4 regions of the Streptomyces sp. NPDC002176 genome follow, and region 4 is predicted to be linked to each of the others. Evidence: riboswitches for the same ligand, from Rfam matches in the RefSeq annotation. Region 4 holds a riboswitch; each other region holds the start of a gene.
The links. A riboswitch is a leader RNA that binds a small molecule or an ion and turns the genes downstream of it on or off. The one in region 4 is predicted to bind cobalamin.

Region 1: it holds a riboswitch for cobalamin, as region 4 does, so the genes downstream of both, metE (5-methyltetrahydropteroyltriglutamate--homocysteine S-methyltransferase) here and ACI2LY_RS14075 (cobalamin biosynthesis protein) in region 4, are expected to answer to the same signal.
Region 2: it holds a riboswitch for cobalamin, as region 4 does, so the genes downstream of both, ACI2LY_RS00720 (CbtB-domain containing protein) here and ACI2LY_RS14075 (cobalamin biosynthesis protein) in region 4, are expected to answer to the same signal.
Region 3: it holds a riboswitch for cobalamin, as region 4 does, so the genes downstream of both, ACI2LY_RS10495 (ribonucleoside-diphosphate reductase subunit alpha) here and ACI2LY_RS14075 (cobalamin biosynthesis protein) in region 4, are expected to answer to the same signal.

What each region holds. Positions count from the first base shown of each region.
Region 1 is NZ_JBJDQW010000001.1:160,984-165,678, forward strand. Features, by position in the region: gene ACI2LY_RS00690 (TOMM precursor leader peptide-binding protein) at 1-799, shown strand, start outside; gene ACI2LY_RS00695 (thiazolylpeptide-type bacteriocin) at 910-1,083, opposite strand; gene ACI2LY_RS00700 (amidohydrolase) at 1,271-2,599, shown strand; cobalamin riboswitch at 2,670-2,889, shown strand; gene metE (5-methyltetrahydropteroyltriglutamate--homocysteine S-methyltransferase) at 3,047-4,695, shown strand, end outside.
Region 2 is NZ_JBJDQW010000001.1:166,545-171,239, forward strand. Features, by position in the region: gene ACI2LY_RS00710 (histidine phosphatase family protein) at 1-438, shown strand, start outside; gene ACI2LY_RS00715 (CbtA family protein) at 474-1,229, opposite strand; gene ACI2LY_RS00720 (CbtB-domain containing protein) at 1,252-1,473, opposite strand; cobalamin riboswitch at 1,512-1,644, opposite strand; gene ACI2LY_RS00725 (DUF4232 domain-containing protein) at 1,719-2,405, opposite strand; gene ACI2LY_RS00730 (hypothetical protein) at 2,502-2,909, opposite strand; gene ACI2LY_RS00735 (BTAD domain-containing putative transcriptional regulator) at 2,934-4,695, opposite strand, start outside.
Region 3 is NZ_JBJDQW010000002.1:502,040-506,734, forward strand. Features, by position in the region: gene ACI2LY_RS10480 (DUF3311 domain-containing protein) at 65-328, shown strand; gene mctP (monocarboxylate uptake permease MctP) at 325-1,935, shown strand; gene ACI2LY_RS10490 (GNAT family N-acetyltransferase) at 2,014-2,520, shown strand; cobalamin riboswitch at 2,561-2,710, shown strand; gene ACI2LY_RS10495 (ribonucleoside-diphosphate reductase subunit alpha) at 2,837-4,695, shown strand, end outside.
Region 4 is NZ_JBJDQW010000003.1:55,285-59,979, forward strand. Features, by position in the region: gene ACI2LY_RS14065 (anion permease) at 1-1,042, shown strand, start outside; gene ACI2LY_RS14070 (hypothetical protein) at 1,070-1,291, shown strand; cobalamin riboswitch at 1,422-1,554, shown strand; gene ACI2LY_RS14075 (cobalamin biosynthesis protein) at 1,652-2,593, shown strand; gene ACI2LY_RS14080 (cobyric acid synthase) at 2,590-4,098, shown strand; gene cobN (cobaltochelatase subunit CobN) at 4,095-4,695, shown strand, end outside.

The DNA.
Region 1 (4,695 bases), on a different contig from region 4:
GGCGGTGTTCTTCGGCCTGCTCGAACTCATCGAGCGGGACGCCTTCCTGCTCGGCTGGTACGGCGATCTGCCGCTGCCCGAGATCGACCTGGACTCGGTGCGCTCACCGAGCGTACGCGCGATGGTGGCACGGGCCGCGCTCCAGGGCTACGACGTGCACGTCTTCGACAACCGGGTGGACCTCCCGGTGCCCGTCGTCACCGGGCTCGCGGTGCGCCGCGACGACGCGCCGGGCTCGCTGGCGTTCGCGGCGGGCGCCTCCTTCGACCCGGAGACGGCCGTGGAGTCGGCGGTCTCCGAGATCCTCACCTACATCCCGCACCTGCCCGGCCAGGTTGCCGAACGCCCCGCCGAACTCACGGCCATGGCCGAGGACTTCGACCTGGTGAAGCGGCTCCCGGACCACGCGGCGCTGTTCGGGCTGCCCGCGATGCGCGTCCACGCCACCGGCTATCTGAAGCCGCCCCGCACGGCTCCGCTCGACGAGCTGTTCGCCGGGTGGGAGGAGCGGCGGCCGCGCACCGGCGACCTCCGCGACGACCTGCTCCTCGTGCGGAACCTGCTGGGCGAGGCGGGCTGCGAGGTGATCGCCGTCGACCAGACCACGCCCGAGCAGCGCCGGATGGGGCTGCGTACGGTGGCCACGCTGGCTCCGGGGCTGCTGCCGATCGACTTCGGCTGGCTCAGGCAGCGGGCGCTCGCCATGCCGAGGCTGCGTACCGCGCCGTACCGGGCGGGCATGGTCGCGGCGCCGCTCACGGAGGAGGAGTTGCGGCGGGTGCCGCATCCGTTCCCGTGAGCGGGGCAGGCGTTCTGCTCGTCGGCGCGCGGGCCGTCAAGGGCCCCGCGCACACCGGCGGTCCCCGGCGCGCCGAGGCGGACCGGGGACCGTGGGTGCGAACGCCTGGATCAGGCGGTGCAGGAGGTGGTGCTGGTGGTGCTGGAGCAGGTGCTGGTGGAGGAACAGCTCGTCGACGAACCGAGCATGACCTCGCTGGCGTCCGAGTAGTCGGTGATCTCGAAGGTCTCCGACTCCAGGTCCAGGATCTCCTGGGCGAGGGAGGCGAGGTTGTTGTCAGCCATGATGGCTCCTTCCGGGTCAGGTGGCCTGCTGCCGGCCGGGACGGCCCCGTCCGGTGGTGCGCTGAACCTGCCGGAGGAGCGATCCCCCCGGACACCTCCCTTTCTACGCGCGTCCGACACCAACTCCCTTACCGATGGCTGTCACTTCGCTGACACCCCCGTACGACAACCCTCTGGAGTCCCCGCCGTGAGCAGCGACCAGTCCCGTCCGTCCGTGACCGTGGGCGGTGGTGTGCCGCCCGGTCTGGACGCCCTGCTGGCGTCCACCGCCGAGCTGTATCTCGACCTGCACCGGCACCCCGAGCTGTCCGGCGCGGAGGAGCGCACCGCCGCCGTGTTCGCGGACCGGCTGACGGCAGACGGCTTCCGTGTGCTGCGCGGGGTCGGCGGGCACGGGGTCGCCGCCGAACTCGTCAACGGCGACGGCCCGGCCGTGCTGCTGCGCGCCGAGCTGGACGCGCTCCCGGTGGCCGAGGAGACCGGTGTGCCGTACGCCAGCACCGCGACCGCGCCGGGTCCGGACGGGCGGCCGGTGCCGGTGATGCACGCCTGCGGCCATGACGCCCATCTGGCCTGCGCGGCCGCCGCGGCCCGCTGGCTCGCCGGGCACCGGGACCGCTGGCGCGGCACCCTGCTGGTGGTCGGGCAGCCCGCCGAGGAGACGCTGAGCGGTGCCCGGGCGATGCTGGAGGACGGCCTGTACGACCGGATCACCGCGCCGGACGTGGTCCTCGCCCAGCACACGGCCGCGTTCCCGGCCGGGATGGTGGCGCACGCGGACGGGCCGCTGATGGCGGGCAGTGTGACGCTGGAGGTGGTGTTCGAGGGGGACGGCGGGCACGCGGCCACCCCGCATCTGACGGCCGATCCGCTGCTCGCGGCGGCCGGTGCGGTGACCCGGCTCCCCGCTGTCGCCGCCCGCGAGACGGACCCGGCCGAGCGGCTGGTGGTGACCGCGTCCTCGCTCCGGGCCGGGGACACCGGGCGCTCCGGGAACGTGATAGCCACCCGCGCCGAGCTGCGGGTCACCGTCCGCGCCCTCTCGGAGGCGGCGCTCGTGCGGGGTACGGCGGCGGTGGAGCGGGTGGTGCGCGCGGAGGCCGCGTCGGCCGGGCTGCCGCCCCGGGTCACCGTGCGCGAGCTGACCCGCTCCGGCGTCACCCGCCCCGATCCGGGTGTCACGGCCGCCGTCCGCGCCGCCCACCAGGGGGCGTTCGGCGCGTCCCGTGTCACCGGCTGGCCCGCCTCCGCGGCGACCGAGGACTTCCCGCTGCTCACCGGCGCGGGCGGCCATCTGCACGGCCGCCCCGGCATCCGGGGCGCCTACTGGATGCTCGGCTCGGTCGGCCCCACCCAGTGGGCGGCGGCCCCCGGCACCGGTCCGGCGGAGAAGTTCCGGAGCCTGCCGAACAACCACTCCCCCCGCTACCTGCCCAGCGTCCGCCTCACCCTGGACACCGGCACGGCCGCGCTGGTCACGGCGGCGCTGGCCCAACTGGGCCCGGCGGCCGGGTGACCGCGGTGCGCGTGGCCCGGATCACCATCCGAATGCCGGACGGTACCGGCGGCGGCCGGTCATGGCCCGTAGGCTGACCTGTGCAGCTGGTTCGCCCCGTCCGCCAGACGGGGTGTCGTAAGAGGGAACCCGGTGGGAATCCGGGACTGCCCCGCAGCGGTGAGCGGGAACGACCGCCGTCATACGCACTGGGTCCGACGCACGGACCTGGGAAGCGACGGCCAGTAGGTGTCCTCCTGGTGAGGACGCGCCCGTGAGTCCGAAGACCTGCCATCTGCCCGTGCGCGACCCGCTCGCGTGCGGAGTTCCGGTGACCTCGAGGGCGGGTCGGCGTACGCAACAGGACGGACCACCGCGTCGCGCGGGCCGGGCCGCCTGGCCGTCACCCCTTCACGTACTCGTTCCGTCGCCGGGACCTCAGGGATTCATCTCGTGAAGGAGATCTCCGTGACACCGAAGTCCGCAGCCGCGGCAGCACGGTCGACCGTGTACGGCTACCCGCGTCAGGGCCAGGGCCGGGAGCTGCAGAAGGCGATCGAGGGCTATTGGAAGGGCCACGTCACCGCCGACGCCCTCCGGGCCACCGCGGCCGACCTCCGCCGCGTCAACTGGCAGGCGCTCGCCGAAGCAGGCATCGACGAGGTCCCGACCGGCGACTTCTCGGCCTACGACCACGTGCTGGACACCACCGTGATGGTCGGCGCGATCCCCCAGCGGCACCGGGCCGCCGTCGAGGCCGACGCGCTGGACGGCTACTTCGCCATGGCGCGCGGTACGCAGGACATCGCGCCGCTGGAGATGACCAAGTGGTTCGACACGAACTACCACTATCTGGTGCCCGAGTTGGGCCCGGACACGGTGTTCTCCGCCGACTCCGCCAAGCAGGTCGCGGAGCTGAAGGAGGCCCTCGCACTGGGCCTCGCCGCCCGGCCGGTGCTGGTCGGCCCGGTCACCTACCTGCTGCTGGCCAAGCCCGCGCCCGGTGTCCCCGCCGACTTCGACCCGCTGACCCTGCTGGACCGGCTGCTCCCGGTGTACGCCGAGGTGCTGGCGGATCTGCGCGCGGCCGGGGCCGAGTGGGTGCAGCTGGACGAGCCCGCGCTGGTGCAGGACCGCACCCCGGCCGAGCTGAACGCGGCCGAGCGCGCCTACCGTGACCTGGGCGCGCTCACCGACCGGCCGAAGCTGCTGGTCGCCTCCTACTTCGACCGTCTTGGCGAGGCGCTGCCGGTGCTGGCGAAGGCGCCGGTGGAGGGGCTGGCGCTGGACTTCACCGAGGCCGCGGCCGCCAACCTGGACGCGCTCGCCGCCGTCGGCGGGCTGCCCGGCAAGCGGCTGGTCGCCGGGGTCGTGAACGGCCGCAACATCTGGGCGAACGACCTGTCGAAGTCCCTCGCCACCCTGGGCACCCTGCTCGGGCTGGCCGACCGGGTCGACGTCGCCGCGTCCTGCTCCCTGCTGCACGTACCGCTGGACACCACTCCCGAGCGGGACATCGAGCCGCAGATCCTGCGCTGGCTGGCGTTCGCCCGGCAGAAGACCGCCGAGATCGTCACCCTGGCCAGGGGCCTGGCGCGCGGCACGGACGCGATCGCCGCCGAACTCGCCGCGAACCGGGCCGACCTGGCCTCCCGCACCGGCTCCCCCATCACCCGCGACCCGGCCGTCCGGGCCCGCGCGAAGGCCGTCACGGACGCCGACGCCTGCCGCGCCCAGCCGTACCCCGAGCGGGCGGCCGCCCAGCGGGCCCACCTCGGCCTGCCGCTGCTGCCGACCACCACGATCGGCTCGTTCCCGCAGACCGGCGAACTGCGCACCGCCCGCGCGGACCTGCGGACGGGCCGGATCGACACAACCGGGTACGAGGAGCGCGTCAAGGCGGAGATCCAGGAGGTGATCTCCTTCCAGGAGAAGACCGGCCTGGACGTGCTGGTGCACGGCGAGCCCGAACGCAACGACATGGTGCAGTACTTCGCCGAGCAGCTCACCGGCTACCTCGCCACCCAGCACGGCTGGGTCCAGTCCTACGGCACCCGTTACGTCCGCCCGCCGATCCTGATCGGCGACATCTCCCGCCCCGAGCCGATGACGGTCCG
Region 2 (4,695 bases), on a different contig from region 4:
GAGGCGGCGCGGGTCGTGCTGTCGCCCGGTGCGCGGTGCCGGGAGACGGCCGAGGCGCTGGGGCTGCGGGGTGTGGTGGCGGCGGAACTCGCGCCGCTGGACGCCGGGCGGTGGCGGGGGCGTGCGCTGGCGGAGGTCGCGGCGGCCGAGGGGGAGGCGGTGGCCCGGTGGCTGGCCGACCCGGAGTGCGCGGCGCCGGGCGGGGAGTCGGTGCGGGCGGTGTGCGCGCGGGTGGGGCGCTGGCTGGAGTCGGTGCCCGAGGGCCGTACGGTCGCCGTCGTGGAGCCCGACGTGGTGCGGGCGGCCGTGGTGCACGCGCTGGGGCTGCCCGCCGAGGCGTTCTGGCGGCTGGACGTGGCCCCGCTGACCGCGACGGAGCTGTCGGGGCGGGCCGGGCGGTGGAACCTGCGGCTGGGACGCCCGCTCACGGCCGACTGAGAGGGCCCCCGGAGGATTTCCGGGGGCCCTTCGACTCAGTGGGAGGCGGCGACCGCCCGGCCCGTGTCGCGTGCCGCCACGGGGTGCGGGTTCAGCAGCCGCTCGGCCAACTCGCCGAAGAGCAGCCCGAATCCGGCCCACAGCACCGTCTGGATGGCCAGCGCGGAGAGGCGGAACCGCCAGAGCAGGGTGGCCGGGAAGTGTTCCGGCACCTCGTTGACGACCGGCAGGAAGGCGTACGCCAGCCCGGTCAGCAGGGCGAAGGCGGCCACGGCGACGAGGGTCGCGTACCAGTTGCCCAGGCGCGGGGCGAGCCGCTTGCCGAGGAGGGTGGCGCCGACCGCCAGCAGCACGCTGAGCACCATCATCAGGAAGTACAGCGTGGTGCGCTTGCCGATGGTGTCCGGGTCGCCGACCGAGGGCGGGTTCGCCGGGTACTTCAGGAACGGCACCACGTACACGGCGAGCAGCGCGGTGCCGGACAGCAGCAGCGCGGTCGCTCGGGGGCCGAAGCGGCCGACGCGGCCGAGCGCGAAGCAGAAGGCGAGCGCGGCGATGCCGCCGAAGGCGACCCCGTAGACGAGGACGCCGGTGGCCAGTCCGGCGGTGGACTGGAGCGAGCGGGAGACCACTTCGACCTCGTGCTCGTGGGAGTGGTGGCCCTCGAAGCTGATGGCGCTGTCCACGGACGGCTCGCCGAGGAAGTACGCGGCGATCAGGGCGAGCACTCCGGCGCCGAGGCCGGCGAGCATGCCCCGCACGAGGAGGTTTCTCACGGTTGCGGAGTTCATGGTGGGTGCGGCGTCCCTCGCGTCAGTGGCAGGGGAAGCCGAGCAGGTGGCGGGCGTCGTGCACCCACTCGTGGACGTCCGTGCCGTTGAACACGGAGGTGGCGCCCTGCTCGGCGCCGACGAAGTACAGCAGGACCAGCATGAGGACGCCGAAGAAGACCGCCCAGGGCGCTATCTCCTTCAGCGGCAGGGTGGCGGGAGCGGCCGGGTTTCCGGCGGTCGGCTGAGCGACGGTCTGCGCCATGGCAGTACCTCCTCTGGGAGTTCGCGTCCCATCTCGGTGGTGCACAGGACGACGGCCACGGGTCTGACTCGCGCGCCCCCTTGAGGGACCGCGCACACAGTGGCGCGACCGTGCCGGTTTCTCACCGGCTTCCGTTTCGCCGTCGTCGATATCGCCCCGACGGTACCGCGTGCGCCCTGCCTGGCCAAGACCGCGCCCCCTCGGGTGATCTTCCTCTCCCGAGGGGGCGCGGCCGGGGGTACGGGTCAGAAGTCGTCGGCGCCGTTGCGCAGTTCGGTCGTCCAGTAGCCGGTGAGCGTCTTCGCGGGGTCGACGGCGAGGCCGCCGCCTGCCGAGGAGTCCACCGCGATGACGGTGGAGTCGCCCTGCAGCACCAGCTGGAACGCGGTCACCACCTCGTTGTCCTCGTCGACACCCCCGTCGGACAGCTTGACCAGCACGAACGCCGGGTCACCGGGGTTCAGCACGGTCGGCACGGCGGGCTTGCTCTTGGCCACGGACGGCACGTCCTGCTTGTGGCTCTCCAGGAACTGGATGTGCGGGAAGCCCGCCATCTCGCAACGGTGGCCGGAGGTGTTCCGCGCGGTCAGGATGATGTGGGTGTAGGGCGGCCCGTCCTGGCGCTCGGAGCTGACCTTGACGTCCTGGGCGCGGCAGAGGGGCGTGGAGGCGGTGCCCTTCTTGGCGCCGGAAGAGCCGGAGCCGGTCTTGTGCGCGGTCCCCACGGCGGTGCTGGTGCCCGTGGTGGTGCCGGTGTCGGTACCGGTGCTCGTACCGGCCGCAGGCGCGGAAGTGGCGGCGGCGGCCGTGTCCTTGGCGACGGGCGCCCCCTCGGCCTTGGTGCCCTCCCCGCTCTGGCAGGCGGTCAGGGACAGGGCGAGCGCGGCGGAAGCGGCGACGGAGAAGAGTGCCGTACGGCGCGATGCGTTCATGGTGTTTTCCCCCGGGAGGTGAAACGTCGACGACGGCCCTCTCAGACCGTCGGCCAGCCTCTGACCTGCTGACACCCCCACTCTCACCGCCCCCGCTCACGTCCCGCTGACGTCCGGCTGACGCCCCTCTGACGCCGGGCCGGGCCCGCTGCCGTCACCGGGGTCGACCCGCGCCAGCACCTCGGCCAGCGGCACCCCGTCCCGCGAGGCGACGATCCGCCGCACCCGCAACTCCGCCCGCGTCCGGGGCCGGTACTTCGGCTCCTTCGCGCACCCACAGCCCGACCGCCCGTCGAACCGCAGCCCCTCCCCCAGCACCGCGGCGACCACGGACCACCTCGCGACATCCCGCCGACGCGGCGGAGCGAAGTCCCGCCCGGCACAGACGAGCGGCCGGGCGCAGTTCGGGCACGCGTGCTCCCGATCCGCGTGCCGCTTGAAACTGACCCGGCACGAGAGGCAGGCGTGGTGGAGCTTGTACGGGGTCACGGCGTAGCGGCACATGGGGTCACCGTAGCGACAGCCGTCCTACGACTCCTCCGCCGCGAGCCTTCGTACCGCCGCCTCGTGCCGCTTGCGGTGGTCCGGGCGGCCGCTGACCCGCAGCAGAGCCTCCAGGGCCCGTACCGCTCCCTCGTCGTAGCCCGTGGACTCGGCCTCGTCGGCGGCGCGTTCCAGGAGGCGGAGGGCTTCGGGTTCGTCGCCGAGGGCGAGGTGGGCCTCGCCGCAGACCGTGTGGAGGAGGGAGGTGCGGGCCGCTTCCTCGTGTTCGGGGCCGAGGTCCAGGGCCGTGCGGGCGACGCGGAGGGCCTGTTCCGGGGCGCCGGAGGTGAGGTGGGTGCGGGAGAGGTGGAGGAGGGCGAGCATCTCCGTGTGCGGGTTGCCCTCCTCGCGGGCCAGGGTGGCGGCTCGGGCGCAGTGGGTGAGGGCGGCGTCGAGGTCGCCCTGCGCGGACTGGACGACGGCCAGGTTGATCAGGGCGGTGGCCTCGCCGAGGCGGTCGCCGGTGCGGCGGGCCAGGGCGGGTGAGGGTTCGAGGAGGGTGAGGGCGTCCGCGAGGCGTCCCTCCTCGCTCAGCACCCAGCCCAGCAGGGTGCGGACGCGGGACTCGGCGTACGGGTCGGCCACGGCCTGGGCGCACTCCAGGGCCGTGGACAGCAGCGGCACCCAGTTGTCCCGCGAGCGCCACACCACCTGCGGCCACTGGAGGAGGATGATCCGCCAGGCCCGGTCGTCCAGTCCGGCGGCCCGCGCGGCGGTCACCGCGCGGGCCAGGTCCTCGCGTTCGGCGGCCAGCCAGCCCATCGCCTCCGCCCGGTCCGCGAAGTCGCGTACGGCGGCCGGGCGCCGGAAGTCGGCGGGCAGCGCGAAGCAGGGCTCGCCGCCGGGCTGGGCGGTCTCGGCGGCGGCGAGGGCGGTCGCGATGTAGTGGTCGAGAGCGCCGGTGAGCGCCTGGGGGCCGCTCGCCGGGTCGAGGTCGCGGGCGTAGAGGCGTACGAGGTCGTGCAGTTCCCAGCGGCCGGGCGCGGTCTCGGTGACGAGGTGGGCGGCGCCGAGCCGTTCCAGGGCGCGGGCGGCGGCCAGCGGGTCGGTGCCGGAGAGGGCGGCGGCGGTGTACGGGTCGACGTGGGTGCCGGGGTGATGGCCGAGGCGGCCGAAGTGGTGCGCGGCCTCGCCGGGGAGGTGCTGCAGGGTCAGGCGGAGCGCGGCCGGGACACCGGTGTCGTCGACCGCGAGGTGGGCCAACCGGCCGCGTTCGTCCGCGAGTTCGTCCGCGAGGTGGGCCAGGGTCCACTGAGGGCGGCCCGCGAGCCGGGCGGCGGTCACCCGGAGGGCGAGCGGGAGTCCGCCGCAGAGTTCGGCGAGCCTGCGCGCGGCCACCGGTTCACCGAGGACGCGTTCCTCGCCGAGGACGCCCGCGAGGAGCGCGGTGCCGTCCCGCGCGTCGAGCGTGCCGAGCGGCACGGGGCGGGCCGCGTCGGAGGCGATGAGCCCCTCCAGGCGGTGGCGGCTGGTGACGACGGTGACGCAGTCGGTGCCGCCGGGCAGCAGGGCGCGGACGGTGGCGGAGTCGCGCGCGTTGTCGAGGACGACCAGCAGCCGCAGCCGGTCGGTGAGGGTGCGGAACAGCGCGGCGGCGGCCGTGGCCGACTCCGGTATCCGGCGCGGCGGCACGCCGAGGGCGAGCAGGAACTCGCGCAGCACCTCGGTGATCGAGGGCTCGCCGGTGTCGCTGAAGCCGTGCAGGTCGGCGAAGAGCCGTCCGTCGGGGAAGGCGTCGGCGTTGCGG
Region 3 (4,695 bases), on a different contig from region 4:
GCCGTGCCGTCACCTAGATTGCGTGCGCATTACGCAGTGATCAACGAGGGGACGGAGCCGCAGCATGCCCGAAGATTCCGAAGTGAGGCCACCGGTGGTGACACCGGTCCGCGTGGTCATCGGCCTGTGCCTCGTGGCGCCGTTCGTGGCGATGCTGTGGGTGGGTTCGTTCTCCAAGGTGGACCCGACGCTCATCGGCATCCCGTTCTTCTACTGGTACCAGATGCTGTGGGTGCTGGTGTCCACCTCGCTCACCGTGACCGCCTATCAGCTGTGGCAGCGTGACCAGCGCTCCCGCAAGGCCCGGAGCGGGGGTGTCTCCAAGTGAAGGACGGCGTCAACGGCGTGGCGCTCGGCGTCTTCGTCTTCTTCTTCCTGGCCGTCACGGTCCTCGGCTTCCTGGCCTCGCGCTGGCGCAAGGCCGAGAACGAGCACTCGCTGGACGAATGGGGCCTCGGCGGCCGCTCGTTCGGCACCTGGATCACCTGGTTCCTGCTCGGCGGCGACCTGTACACGGCGTACACCTTCGTCGCGGTGCCCGCGGCGATCTACGCGGCCGGAGCGGCCGGGTTCTTCGCCGTGCCGTACACGATCCTGGTGTACCCGCTGATCTTCACGTTCCTGCCCCGGCTGTGGTCGGTCTCGCACCGGCACGGCTATGTCACCACCTCCGACTTCGTGCGCGGCCGGTTCGGCTCCAAGGGGCTGTCGCTGGCGGTGGCGGTCACCGGCATCCTGGCGACCATGCCGTACATCGCGCTCCAGCTCGTCGGCATCCAGGCGGTGCTGGACGTGATGGGCGTGGGCGGCGGTGAGGACACCAACTGGTTCGTGAAGGACCTGCCGCTGCTGATCGCGTTCGGTGTGCTGGCGGCCTACACCTACTCCTCGGGTCTGCGCGCCCCGGCGATGATCGCGTTCGTGAAGGACACGCTGATCTACATCGTCATCGCGGTGGCGATCATCTACATCCCGATCAAGCTGGGCGGCTTCGACGAGATCTTCGCCAAGGCGGGCGAGAAGTACGCGGCGGCCGGTGCGGGCGGCATCGTCCCGGCCCCGGCGGGCCAGTGGACCTACGCCACGCTGGCGTTGGGCTCGGCGCTCGCGCTGTTCATGTACCCGCACTCGATCACCGCGACCCTCTCCTCCAAGAGCCGCGACGTGATCCGGCGCAACACCACGATCCTGCCGCTGTACTCCCTGATGCTCGGCCTGCTGGCCCTGCTGGGCTTCATGGCGATCGCGGCCGGGGTGAAGGTCACCAACGGCCAGCTGGCGATCCCGCAGCTGTTCGAGAACATGTTCCCGGACTGGTTCGCGGGCGTGGCCTTCGCGGCGATCGGCATCGGCGCGCTGGTCCCGGCGGCGATCATGTCGATCGCGGCCGCGAACCTGTTCACCCGCAACATCTACAAGGACTTCATCAAGCCCGACGCGACGCCCGAGCAGGAGACCAAGGTCTCCAAGCTGGTCTCGCTGCTGGTGAAGGTGGGCGCGCTGGTCTTCGTCCTCACCATGGACAAGACGGTGGCGATCAACTTCCAGCTGCTCGGCGGCATCTGGATTCTCCAGACCTTCCCGGCCCTGGTCGGCGGCCTGTTCACCCGCTGGTTCCACCGCTGGGCGCTGCTGGCGGGCTGGGCGGTCGGCATGCTCTACGGCACCCTCGCCGCCTACGGGGTCGCCTCGCCGACGCAGAAGCACTTCGGCGGCTCGGCCAAGGAGATCCCCGGCATCGGTGAGATCGGCTACATCGGCCTCACGGCGTTCGTGCTGAACGTCGTGGTGACGGTGATCGGCACCTTCGTCCTGAAGGCCGTGAAGGCCCCCGACGGCATCGACGAGACCAGGCCCGAGGACTACACGGCCGACGCGGGCGACCCCGGCGTCGAGGTCGAGCTGCCCCCGGCGACGGCGGGCAGCACCCACTAGGGGAACCCGCCCCACCCCGGCCACGGGCCGCCGTGAAGCGAGAGCGACGGCGGCCCGTCGTCGTACAGACTCCCGGGCATGGACCTTCGCATCAGACCCGCCGAGCCCGCCGAGTACACCGCCCTGGGCGAGATCACCGCCCAGGCGTATCTGCAGGACGGGCTGCTGGACTTCGGTGAGAGCGACGCGTACCTCGGCGAGCTGCGGGACGTGGCCGGGCGGGCGGCCGCCGCGGAGATCCTGGTGGCCGAGCGCGGGGGCGTGCTGCTCGGCGGGGTCACCTTCGTCCCCGCGGGCGGACCCATGGCCGACATCGCCGGTCCGGGCGAGGCCGAGATCCGGATGCTGGCGGTCGCACGCGCCGGCCGGGGCCAGGGAGCCGGGGAGGCGCTCGTACGGGCCTGCGTGGACCGGGCACGGGCCGTCGAGGGCTGCCGGAGCCTCGTCCTGTCCACCCAGCCGACGATGCACGCCGCCCACCGCATCTACGAACACCTCGGTTTCCACCGCACCCCACACCGCGACTGGAACCCCTTGCCGGACCTGCTGGACCTCGCCCTGCTCACCTACGAGTTGACCCTTTGAAGCCACCGGAACACACAACAGACACAACATCTGGGGGTGACGCGACAGCCCGGCACTAGATGTATGCTCGTGCTCGCTGTCGTCGCAGGGGAATCCGGTGCGAATCCGGAACTGTCCCGCAACGGTGTACTTGCGTGCTTCGTGCACGCCAGCGTCAGTCCGAGGACCTGTCGACAGCGGCGCGCCCGGCCGTCCGGCCCGGGTGCTCGAAGACGTCCGGGCCTCGTGGAGTGGGCCGGTGGACGCGACGCCGTGCGCGCTCGTGCCTCCTCATACCCTCCGCCAGGTCCCCGTGCCCAGCGAGGGAGAGCCCCACGTGACCATCGCGCCTGCCGACCCGGCTTCAGCCACCCCGGCGACGAAGGCCCCTGTGGAGAACGACGGTCCCGGGGCCGCGCTGCTGCGGACCCTGACCGAGCTGACCGCCGACCTCCCCGACGCGGACCCCGGCCGGGTCGCGGCCGCCGCGCTGCGCGGCCGGTCGGCGCGTGCCGACGAGGCGGAACTGCGCGAGCTGGCCACCGAGTCCGCCGCCGGTCTGATCTCGGAGGACCCCGCCTACTCCCGGCTGGCCGCCCGGCTGCTCACCCTCTCCATCCGCGCCGAGGCCGCCTCGCAGGGCGTGACGTGCTTCACCGAGTCGGTGACCGTGGGCCACCGCGAGGGCCTGGTCGCCGACCGCACCGCCGACTTCGTGGCGCTGCACGCCGCCCGCCTCGACGCCCTGATCGACACCGGCGCCGACGACCGGTTCGGCTACTTCGGCCTGCGCACCCTGCACAGCCGCTATCTGCTGCGCCACCCCCTCACCCGCAAGGTGATCGAGACGCCCCAGCACTTCATGCTGCGCGTGGCGAGCGGCCTGGCGGAGAACGACAGCGCCCCGGCCGTGGACGAGGTCGCCGCGCTGTACGGCCTGATGAGCCGCCTGGACTACCTGCCGTCCTCCCCCACCCTGTTCAACTCCGGTACGCGGCACCCCCAGATGTCGTCCTGCTACCTGCTGGACTCCCCGCTGGACGAGCTGGACTCGATCTACGACCGCTACCACCAGGTCGCCCGCCTCTCCAAGCACGCCGGTGGCATCGGCCTGTCCTACTCCCGCATCCGCAGCCGGGGTTCGCTGATCCGGGGCACCAACGGGCACTCCAACGGCATCGTGCCGTTCCTGAAGACGCTGGACGCCTCGGTGGCCGCGGTGAACCAGGGCGGGCGGCGCAAGGGCGCGGCCGCGGTGTACCTGGAGACCTGGCACTCCGACATCGAGGAGTTCCTGGAGCTGCGCGACAACACCGGTGAGGACGCGCGCCGTACGCACAACCTGAACCTCGCGCACTGGATTCCGGACGAGTTCATGCGCCGGGTCAACGCCGACGAGCCCTGGTCGCTGTTCTCCCCGGCCGACGTGCCCGAGCTGGTCGACCTGTGGGGCCCGGAGTTCGACGCGGCCTACCGCAAGGCCGAGGAGTCGGGCCTGGCGAAGAAGTCCATGCCCGCCCGCGAGCTGTACGGCCGCATGATGCGCACCCTCGCGCAGACCGGCAACGGCTGGATGACCTTCAAGGACGCCGCCAACCGCACCGCCAACCAGACGGCGCTGCCCGGCAACGTGGTCCACTCCTCCAACCTGTGCACGGAGATCCTCGAGGTCACCGACGACGGGGAGACCGCGGTCTGCAACCTCGGCTCGGTGAACCTGGGAGCCTTCGTGGTGGACGGGGACATCGACTGGGAGCGGCTGGACGAGACCGTCCGCACCGCCGTGACCTTCCTCGACCGGGTCGTGGACATCAACTTCTACCCGACCGAGCAGGCGGGCCGCTCCAACGCCAAGTGGCGCCCGGTGGGCCTCGGCGCGATGGGTCTGCAGGACGTCTTCTTCAAGCTGCGCGTCCCCTTCGACTCCCCCGAGGCGAAGGCGCTGTCCACCCGGATCGCCGAGCGCATCATGCTGGCCTCCTACGAGGCGTCGGCCGACCTCGCCGAGCGCAACGGCCCCCTCCCCGCCTGGGAGCAGACCCGTACCGCCCAGGGCGTGCTGCACCCCGACCACTACGGCGTCGAGCTGACCTGGCCCGAGCGCTGGGCCGCGCTGCGCGCCCGGATCGCCGAGGTCGGCATGCGCAACTCGCTGCTGCTGGCGATCGCGCCGACGGCCACCATCGCGTCCATCGC
Region 4 (4,695 bases):
CGGCATCCGTCCCGAGGTCATCTTCGCGGCCCTGACCGGCGCGATCCTCTGGAACCTGCTGACCTGGCTGGTGGGCCTGCCCTCGAGTTCCTCGCACGCCCTGATGGGCGGCCTCGTCGGTGCCACCGTCGCCTCGGCGGGCTTCGGCGCCGTCCACGGCGACATGCTGGTCACCAAGGTGCTGCTCCCCGCGGTCGCCGCGCCGATCGTGGCGGGTCTCGCCACGATGCTCGCCACCCGCCTCTCCTACCGCATCGGCGGCCAGGGCGACGGCGAGGCCACCCGCAAGGGCTACCGCGCGGGCCAGATCGCCTCGGCCGGCCTGGTCTCCCTGGCGCACGGCACCAACGACGCGCAGAAGACCATGGGCATCATCACCCTCGCGCTGATCGCGGGCGGCGCCCTCTCCCCCGGCTCCAACCCTCCCACCTGGGTGATCCTCTCCGCCGGTCTGGCCATCGCGCTCGGCACCTACATCGGCGGCTGGCGCATCATCCGCACCATGGGCAAGGGTCTGACCGACCTGGAGCCCCGTCAGGGCTTCGCCGCGCAGACCAGCGCCGCGACCGCCATCCTGGCCTCCTCGCACCTCGGTTTCTCCCTCTCCACCACCCATGTCGTCTCCGGCTCGGTGATGGGCGCGGGCCTCGGCCGCAAGGGCGGTGTGGTCCGCTGGTCCACCGCCACCCGGATGTTCGTCGCCTGGGCGCTGACCCTGCCCGCCGCCGCACTGGTCGGCGCGGGCGCCGAGGCCGTAACCGGCCTGGGCGACTGGGGCACCGGGCTCGTCGCGCTCTTCCTGATCGGCTCCAGCTTCGCCATCTGGAAGATCTCCCGCCGCGAGGTCATCGACCACACCCACGTCACCGCCGAGGAGTACACCGAGCCCGCCGGTGTGGTGACCACCGCGATGGCCATGGTCACGCCGCCCCCCGTGGGCATCGTCGCGGACGACCTGACGGCCACCATCCCGGCCGCCACCGCCGAGTCCCGCACGACCGAGCACACCCCCGCCACCACCGCGCCGTCCGCCCGGGTCTGACCACCCGGCAACTGGAGGAACATCCCCATGAAGATCGACTGGGCGGCCCTCGGCTCCGTCTTCGGCGTCAGCCTCGTGGTCACGGTGGCCCTGGTGAGCCTGTTCACCCTGGGCGTCAGCGGCTTGGCCCGCCGCGAGCGCGCCGCCGCCACGGGCGGCTCGGCCCCGCTCGCGGTGACCGGCGCCTACGCCTGCTTCGCCGCCTGCGCGGCGGCGGTGGCCTACGGCTTCTACCTGATCGTCGCCTAGCACCCGCGTCCCGGTGAGGCCCCCGCACGGCATGTGCCGCGCGGGGGCCTTCCGCTGTTCCCACCGGTGCCGGTGTGGGGCTCCACACACTCTTCTCCCGCAGGTCACAGGCAGGTTGACGGCCCTTCCGGGCACGTGGTGGACTTCGCGGGCCATGTACGGCGACAGCAGAGGAAGCCGGTGCGAATCCGGCGCGGTCCCGCCACTGTCACCGGGGAGAAGTCCCCGGGAGCCAGGAACTCTCGTCGCCGGTCTCGTCGAACCAGGGCGTGGACACCCTGAGTGAGGACTACCGTGATGCCCGGCCGTCGCCCGAGAACCCGCACCAGGAACACCGGCACGCCCACGGCGAGCTAGCCGATGGGCGCCGATCGCTCGTACGCGTACGGTGCCGCCGCCGGACTCCTCGGTGATCTCCTCCTGGGCGATCCCCACCGCATGCACCCCGTCGCCGCCTTCGGGCGGGCCGCCGGGCGCGTGGAGCGCGCGCTGTGGCACGACCACCGCGGCTGGGGCACGCTGCACACCCTGGTGTGCGCCGGAGGCGCCACCGCGCTCGGAGCCGTGGCCGCACGCGCCGTACGCCCCTCCTTCACCGGCTCCGCCGCGCTGACGGCCGCCGCCACCTGGGCCGTCGTCGGCGGTACGTCGCTCGCCCGCGAGGCGTCCACCGTCGGCCGCGCCCTGGAGCGCGGCGACCTGACGGCCGCGCGGGCCCGGCTGCCGCATCTGTGCGGCCGCGACCCGCAGGCGCTGGACGCCGACGCGATCGCGCGCGCCGTCGTGGAGTCGGTCGCGGAGAACACCTCCGACGCCGTGGTGGGCGCCCTGGTGTGGGGCGCGCTCGCCGGAGTGCCGGGGCTGCTCGGCTTCCGGGCCGTGAACACGCTGGACGCGATGGTCGGGCACAAGTCGCCCCGGCTGCGCCGCTTCGGCTGGGCCTCCGCCCGGCTGGACGACGTGGCGGGCTGGCCGGGCGCCCGGCTGACCGCCGTACTGGCCGTGCTCGCCGGGGACGACCCGCGCGGGGCGGTACGGGCCTGGCGGGCGGACGCGCATCGGCATCCGAGCCCCAACGCGGGCCCGGTGGAAGCCTCGTTCGCGGGCGCGCTCGGCGTCCGGCTGGGCGGCACCCTCTCCTACGGCGGCCGGGTCGAGCACCGGCCGGTACTCAACGGCACCGGGCGGCCGGTGCAGGTCGCCGACATCGGGCGGGCCGTACGGCTCTCCCGCCGGGTCGGCATGCTCGCGCTCGGCGTCACCGTCGCCGCGCGCCTCATCGGAAGGGGGCGGGGCAGGTGAGCGGTGGTCTGCTGGTCGCGGGGACGACGTCCGACGCGGGCAAGAGCGTCGTGACGGCCGGGATCTGCCGGTGGCTGGTCCGGCAGGGCGTCAAGGTGGCGCCGTTCAAGGGGCAGAACATGTCCCTCAACTCCTTCGTGACCCGGGAGGGCGCGGAGATCGGGCGGGCGCAGGCCATGCAGGCGCAGGCGTGCCGCACCGAGCCGACCGCGCTGATGAATCCCGTACTGCTCAAGCCCGGTGGCGAGCGCAGCAGCCAAGTGGTGCTGCTGGGCAGGCCGGTGGGCGAGCTGAGTGCGCGCGGCTATCACGGCGGGCGTCAACAGGCTTTGCTGGGAACGGTGTTGGAGTGCTTGGAGGAGTTGCGGGGCACGTATGACGCGGTGATCTGTGAGGGCGCGGGTTCGCCCGCCGAGATCAACCTTCGGCGCACCGACATCGTCAACATGGGCGTCGCGCGGGGCGCCGGGCTGCCCGTGCTCGTCGTCGGCGACATCGACCGGGGCGGGGTGTTCGCCTCCTTCTTCGGCACCGTCGCCCTGCTCTCCCCCGAGGACCAGGCGCTGATCGCCGGGTTCCTGGTCAACAAGTTCCGCGGCGATGTCTCGCTGCTGGAACCGGGCCTGGACATGCTGCGCGGCCTCACCGGACGGCACACCTACGGGGTGCTGCCGTTCCGGCACGGGCTCGGCATCGACGAGGAGGACGGACTCAGGGTCTCCCTGCGCGGGACCGTACGGGAGTCGGCCGTCGCTCCCCCGCACGGCGAGGACGTGCTGCGGGTCGCCGTGTGCGCCGTCCCGCTGATGTCCAACTTCACCGACGTGGACGCCCTCGCCGCCGAACCCGGCGTGGTCGTCCGCTTCGTGGACCGGCCCGAGGAACTGGCCGACGCCGACCTCGTGGTGGTGCCGGGCACGCGCGGCACCGTACGGGCGCTCGAGTGGCTGCGCGAGCGGGGCCTCGCGGACGCGTTGGTGCGCCGGGCCGCCGAGGGGCGTCCGGTGCTCGGGATCTGCGGCGGCTTCCAGCTGCTCGGCAAGCACATCGAGGACGACGTCGAGTCACGCGCCGGAAGCGTGCCGGGGCTCGGACTGCTCCCGGTGCGGGTGCGGTTCCACCCCGAGAAGACCCTCGCCCGGCCCGTCGGGGAAGCCCTCGGTGAGCCCGTCGAGGGGTACGAGATCCATCACGGGGTCGCCGAGGTGCTGGGCGGGGACGCCTTCCTGGACGGCTGCCGCACCGGCCAGGTCTGGGGCACCCACTGGCACGGCTCGCTGGAGTCGGACGGCTTCCGGCGCGCCTTCCTGCGCGAGGTCGCCGCCGCCTCCGGGCGCCGCTTCGTCCCGGCCCCCGACACGTCCTTCGCCGCGCTGCGCGAGGAGCAGCTCGACCTGCTCGGCGACCTGATCGAACACCACGCGGACACGGACGCGCTCTGGCGGCTCATCGAGTCGGGCGCGCCCGCAGGACTGCCCTTCATTCCACCGGGAGCGCCCGCATGACCACAGTGTTGTTGCTGTCGACCGCCGACACGGATCTGCTGGCCGCCCGCGCCAGCGGCGCCGACTACCGGATCGGCAACCCGTCCCGCGTCGACGCGGCCGCCGACCTGCCCGCCCTCCTGGACGGCGCGGACCTCGCGGTCGTCCGGCTGCTGGGCGGCAAGCGGGCCTGGGAGGACGGGCTCGCCGCGCTGAAGGCGTCCGGGGTGCCGACGGTGCTACTGGGCGGCGAGAGCGTGCCGGACGCCGAGCTGATGGCCGAGTCGACCGCCCCGGCCGGGGTCGTCGCGGAGGCGCTGCGCTATCTGGTCGAGGGCGGCCCGGCGAACCTGCTGGAGCTGTCCCGGTTCCTCTCCGACACCGTCCTGCTGACCGGCGAGGGCTTCGAAGAGCCGCACCGGATGCCGGAGTTCGGGCTCCACGGCACCTACGAGCAGCGGCCCGGCCGACCCACCGTGGGCGTGCTCTTCTACCGGGCCCATGAACTCAGCGGCAACACCGCCTTCGTGGACACCCTCTGCGCGGCCATCGAGGAACGCGGCGCCAACGCCCTTCCGGTGTACTGCGGTTCGCTGCGCGACGCGGACGCCGGGCTGT